One region of the Escherichia ruysiae genome, then DNA from elsewhere that is predicted to be linked to it. Evidence: riboswitches for the same ligand, from Rfam matches in the RefSeq annotation. Region 1 holds a riboswitch; the other holds the start of a gene.
The links. Region 1 has a riboswitch for thiamine pyrophosphate ahead of thiM (hydroxyethylthiazole kinase). Riboswitches for the same ligand answer to the same signal wherever they lie in the genome.
Positions count from the first base shown of each region.

Region 1 (3,102 bases):
GGGCGTAGTGCAGCCAACGCCGCAGAGAGCGTACAACCAGTGCCGTGGGTGTTTTTGGTCATAATGCGCGGTGCGGTAAACCGTTGTTCACCCTCGCGGGTAAACAGCCAGTCCGGGCTTTGCTCATCATCCAGATGACCACCTTTCATTAGCACTGCGCCACAGCCCATCGCCAACAGCGATCGCCCTTGTTCCAGCATTTCCTGTTCGGTGCGCGCGTGTGGCGCGTCGAGCAAGGCGGCAGCTTCGGGCAAGTTTGGCGTTATTAATGAAACCTGTGGCAATAATCGACTGCGCAGCGTAGCAACCGCCGAAGGTGAAAGCAGCGGGTCGCCGCTTTTTGCCAGCATAACGGTGTCGAGTACCACGTTTTGGATCTGATAACGTTGCAACCGTTCTGCCACCGCTTCAACGATATCGGTTTCTGCCAACATGCCGATTTTGGTGGTGTCGATTCGCACATCGCTGAACACCGAATCGAGCTGGGCGGCGACAAAATCAGGATCAATGCGATACACCGACTGTACGCCACGGGTATTTTGCGCCACCAGTGCAGTAATAACTGAGCAACCATAAGCGCCAAGTGCCGAGAAGGTTTTAAGATCGGCCTGAATCCCCGCACCACCGCTCGGATCAGTACCAGCAATGGTCAGAGCGTTAATCCGTTTCATGCCTGCACCTCCTGCGTCAGCTGCCAGAGCGCATCAAGGAAATGTGGAACAAAACTGCCCGGCCCTTCGCTTCTGACGACTGCGCGTTCTCCGGCTTGTTTCATCCAGTGACAGGCAGATGCAACATTTTCCAGCGTATCGCCCGGTAATGCACAGCTCGCAGCGACAACTGCCGATAATGCGCAGCCAGTTCCCACCACTTTGGTCATTAACGGGTCACCGCCGTGAATACCAACGGTGCGACGACCATTAGTAACATAATCCACCTCGCCAGTGACCACGACGATTGCGCCGGTTTCCCGTGCCAGAGTTTGTGCGGCGGGCAACGCATTGGCTGCTGCGTCAGTGGTATCCACACCACGACCACCATTAGCGATGCCTGCTAATGCCATGATTTCCGAAGCATTACCGCGTATGGCGCTTGGTTTAAGAGACAGGAGTTTCAGACAAAAACGGCGGCGATAATCGAGTGCACCAACCGCGACCGGGTCAAGTGTCCAGGGTGTTTGGGAGCGTGTTGCCTGTTCTACGGCGGCACGCATCGCCTGTGCGCGTGGCTGCGTCAGTGTACCAACGTTAATCAGTAAAGCACTGGCAATTGCCGCAAACTGACTGGCCTCTTCGGTTTCGATAACCATCGCTGGCGATGCGCCGAGCGCCAGTAAAGTATTGGCAGTAAAGGTTTGCACCACATCATTAGTCATGCAATGCACAAGGGGGGAATATTGGTGAAAAAGGTGTAACACGGGCGCTGATTGCGCCGGACTCAGCAGGTCGACTTGCATAATTTGCTCCTGCCATAACGTGAAGAAGCAATGACCTGATGGTCTGTGACTTCCCTACGCTGGCATTATCCAGATCAGGTGATACGGGTATTTCTCAGCCTTCACGCAGAAGGGCACCCCGAGTCGTTTGGTTGCGATAATAAATCGCAGAGGAGGATGGTAATGTCCGGCGCGCGCGTTGTAAACGAGGAAAAACGGCAGTATTACAATAACGTCACGAAACTATTTTATATACGAATCCAGCACCTTAAGGACAACATCCAGGTCTTCTTCACGCTTTAGTTCATCGCCCTGGTGAACAATGTGTTCCGTCAGATGACCTTTAATCACTTCCCGCATCAGGCCGTTTACCGCGCCACGAATGGCGGCAATCTGTTGTAGAACGGCAGCACATTCATGCGGTTCGTCGAGCATTTTCTTAAGCGCGACGACCTGTCCCTGAATCTTACTGGCGCGCGCTTTCAGTTTCTGTTTGTCGCGGATGGTATGAGACATAACAACACCTGGTTAACAAGATAATGAAAAATCATAGCACTATTAATCTACTGGGGGGTAGTATCATGTACTGGGGGGGAGTAGAATCTCTGCATCCATTTAATACTAAGAATTATTATCATGACTGAATTTACCACTCTTCTTCAGCAAGGAAACGCCTGGTTCTTCATCCCCAGCGCCATCTTACTCGGTGCACTTCATGGTCTGGAGCCTGGGCACTCAAAAACGATGATGGCGGCGTTTATCATCGCCATTAAAGGTACGATTAAACAGGCGGTGATGCTTGGACTGGCAGCAACCATTTCGCATACTGCGGTAGTCTGGTTGATTGCCTTTGGCGGGATGGTGATCAGCAAACGCTTTACTGCGCAGTCGGCGGAACCGTGGCTACAGTTAATTTCTGCGGTCATCATTCTCGGCACCGCATTATGGATGTTCTGGCGCACATGGCGCGGTGAACGAAACTGGCTTGAGAATATGCACGGGCATGATCACGAGCACCACCATCATGACCATGATCACGAACATCATCACCATCACGGACATGGCGAGAATGTCGAATATCAGGACGCCCATGAGCTGGCTCACGCAAATGACATTAAACGACGCTTTGATGGCAGGGATGTCACGAACTGGCAGATTTTACTGTTTGGCTTGACTGGCGGACTGATCCCCTGCCCTGCAGCGATAACTGTGCTGCTGATTTGTATTCAACTGAAAGCCCTCACTCTGGGAGCAACTCTGGTCGTTAGTTTCAGTATTGGCCTTGCGTTAACGCTGGTCACCGTGGGCGTTGGCGCGGCAATCAGTGTCCAGCAAGTGGCAAAACGCTGGAGCGGATTTAACACACTAGCCCAAAAAGCCCCCTATTTTTCCAGCTTGTTAATTGGCTTAGTCGGAGTGTATATGGGCGTGCATGGCTTTATGGGCATAATGCGATAACTCAATCCTTTGGGCTTGCATGTTATCTTCAGCCCAGGATGATTCTTAAATCAGCTATTTCCGCTGACTCTTCGCCCGATGAGGATGCTTTTACAGCATCCTTTCATTTACACTTTTTACGAAATCATGGGATCACTAACAAAATATCGCTTGTCGGTTATATTGTATGACAGGAAAGATATGCGACTGATTTTGCTGATCCCCAACGT
Region 1 covers NZ_JAVIWS010000001.1:936,858-939,959, forward strand. The annotation lists gene thiD (bifunctional hydroxymethylpyrimidine kinase/phosphomethylpyrimidine kinase) at 1-671, opposite strand, end outside; gene thiM (hydroxyethylthiazole kinase) at 668-1,456, opposite strand; TPP riboswitch at 1,491-1,587, opposite strand; gene rcnR (Ni(II)/Co(II)-binding transcriptional repressor RcnR) at 1,679-1,951, opposite strand; gene RGV86_RS04855 (nickel/cobalt efflux protein RcnA) at 2,072-2,893, shown strand.

Region 2 (3,102 bases), 2.4 Mb from region 1:
GGATCTGCTGGAGCAGGATCGCATCGACCAACTGGTACAACTTGTCGGTGATAAAACCGCCGTGCGGCAAATGCTGGTTTCTCATCTGGGGCGTAGCTTCCGCCAGGGGCGACACATCCTGCGCGTCCTCTACTATCGTCCGTTGCGCAACCTGCTGCCTGGCAGCGCATTACGCCGTTCCGAAACGCATATCGCCCGGCAAATCTTCAGCGCGTTAACCCGCATAAATGAGGAAAATGGGGAACTGGAAGCGGACATCGCCCACCACTGGCAACAAATTTCCCCGCTTCACTGGCGCTTCTTTTTACGTCCGGGTGTCCATTTTCATCATGGTCGTGAACTGGAAATGGACGACGTGATCGCCTCATTGAAACGGATCAATACGCTGCCGCTCTATTCGCATATTGCTGAAATTGTATCGCCGACGCCCTGGACGCTGGATATCCATCTCACGCAGCCAGACCGCTGGTTGCCGTTACTGCTGGGGCAAGTTCCGGCGATGATCCTGCCGCGTGAATGGGAAACCCTCAGCAACTTTGCCAGCCATCCCATCGGCACCGGTCCGTATGCGGTAATGCGTAACAGCGCCAATCAACTGAAAATTCAGGCATTCGATGACTTCTTCGGTTATCGCGCGCTAATCGACGAGGTTAACGTCTGGGTCTTGCCGGAAATTGCCGACGAGCCAGCCGGAGGGCTGATGCTGAAAGGACCACAGGGCGAGGAAAAAGAGATTGAAAGCCGTCTGGAGGAAGGTTGCTACTATTTACTGTTCGACAGCCGCACCCATCGCGGGGCGAATCAGCAAGTCAGAAACTGGGTAAGCTATGTGCTTTCTCCGACCAATCTGGTTTATTTCGCCGAGGAACAGTACCAGCAACTGTGGTTCCCGGCTTATGGAATGCTCCCCCGCTGGCACCATGCCCGCCCGACACATTGCGAAAAACCAGCCGGACTGGAACATCTCACCCTGACCTTTTACCAGGATCATATTGAACATCGGGTCATTGCCAGGATCATGCAGCAGATTCTGGCAAGTCACCATGTCACGCTGGAAATCAAAGAGATCAGCTACGATCAGTGGCACGAAGGTGAGATTGAAAGCGACATCTGGCTTAACAGCGCCAACTTTACGCTACCGCTAGATTTTTCGCTGTTCGCGCACTTGTGCGAGGTGCCGTTGCTACAACACTGTATTCAGATCGACTGGCAAGCCGACGCCGCCCGCTGGCGCAATGGCGAGATGAATCTGGCGAACTGGTGCCAGCAACTGGTCGCCAGCAAAGCAATGGTGCCGCTGATCCATCACTGGCTGATTATTCAGGGGCAACGCAGTATGCGCGGCCTGCGCATGAATACCCTCGGTTGGTTCGATTTTAAATCGGCGTGGTTTGCGCCGCCGGATCCATGATTGCTGGTTGATAACAAAATCACTACACTAACGCCGTTCTCAACGGGGTGCCACGCAGACGCGTGCGCTGAGAAAATACCCGTCGAACCTGATCCGGATAACGCCGGCGAAGGGATTTGAGGCTCCTTCTCAAGTCCTTTGCCACTCTTTTTTGAGGTGCAAAGTGTTAAAAAAATGTCTTCCCCTGCTGTTGCTGTGCACAGCGCCCGTTTTCGCTAAACCCGTTCTGACTGTTTATACCTACGACTCCTTCGCCGCCGACTGGGGGCCTGGTCCGGTGGTTAAAAAAGCCTTTGAAGCCGACTGTAACTGCGAACTGAAACTGGTGGCGCTGGAAGATGGTGTCTCACTGCTCAACCGTCTGCGGATGGAAGGCAAAAACAGCAAAGCCGATGTGGTGCTGGGGCTGGATAACAATCTGTTAGATGCCGCAAGCAAAACTGGGCTGTTTGCTAAAAGCGGTGTGGCAGCGGATGCCGTTAACGTTCCCGGCGGCTGGAATAATGACACGTTCGTACCGTTTGATTACGGTTATTTCGCCTTCGTCTATGACAAGAACAAACTAAAAAATCCGCCGCAAAGCCTGAAAGAGCTGGTTGAGAGCGATCAGAACTGGCGAGTGATTTATGAAGATCCGCGTACCAGTACGCCGGGGCTAGGTCTGCTGTTGTGGATGCAAAAAGTCTATGGCAATAACGCCCCGCAAGCCTGGCAGAAACTGGCGAAAAAAACCGTCACGGTAACGAAGGGCTGGAGCGAAGCCTACGGCCTGTTTTTAAAAGGCGAAAGCGATCTGGTACTGAGTTATACCACCTCTCCGGCTTATCACATTCTCGAAGAGAAGAAAGATAACTACGCCGCCGCGAACTTCAGCGAAGGTCACTATCTGCAGGTGGAAGTCGCCGCCCGCACCGCTGCCAGCAAGCAGCCGGAGCTGGCGCAAAAATTCCTCCAGTTTATGGTTTCTCCGGCTTTCCAGAATGCGATCCCAACCGGCAACTGGATGTATCCGGTGGCAAACGTCGCGCTGCCTGCCGGATTTGAACAACTGACCAAACCAGCAACCACGCTGGAATTCACGCCAGCCGAAGTGGCGGCACAACGTCAGGCATGGATTAGCGAATGGCAACGCGCCGTCAGCCGTTAATTCCCGGTTGGTTAATTCCAGGTGTAAGCGCCGCTACGCTTGTGGTGGCGGTTGCACTGGCGGCGTTTCTCGCCCTGTGGTGGAACGCGCCGCAGGGTAGCTGGGCGGCAATCTGGCAGGACAGCTACCTGTGGCATGTGGTGCGCTTCTCCTTCTGGCAGGCGTTTCTCTCGGCGTTGCTCTCTGTCGTACCCGCAATATTCCTTGCCCGCGCGCTTTATCGCAGGCGCTTTCCGGGTCGGCTGGCGCTGTTACGTCTGTGCGCAATGACCTTGATCCTCCCGGTGCTGGTTGCTGTTTTCGGCATTCTTAGCGTCTATGGTCGCCAGGGCTGGCTGGCAACACTCTGCCAATCGCTCGGTCTGGAGTGGACCTTTTCGCCCTACGGCCTGCAAGGCATTTTGCTGGCCCATGTGTTTTTTAATCTGCCGATGGCTAGCCGTTTATTACTTCAGGCACTGGAAAACATTCCCGGCGAACAACGTCAACTTGCCGCACAGCTTGGGATGCGCGGCTGGCATTTCTTTCGTTTCGTCGAATGGCC
Region 2 covers NZ_JAVIWS010000001.1:3,378,564-3,381,665, reverse strand. The annotation lists gene sgrR (DNA-binding transcriptional regulator SgrR) at 1-1,411, shown strand, start outside; TPP riboswitch at 1,445-1,544, shown strand; gene thiB (thiamine ABC transporter substrate binding subunit) at 1,575-2,558, shown strand; gene thiP (thiamine/thiamine pyrophosphate ABC transporter permease ThiP) at 2,534-3,102, shown strand, end outside.
Region 2: another riboswitch for thiamine pyrophosphate. It lies ahead of thiB (thiamine ABC transporter substrate binding subunit); the one in region 1 lies ahead of thiM (hydroxyethylthiazole kinase).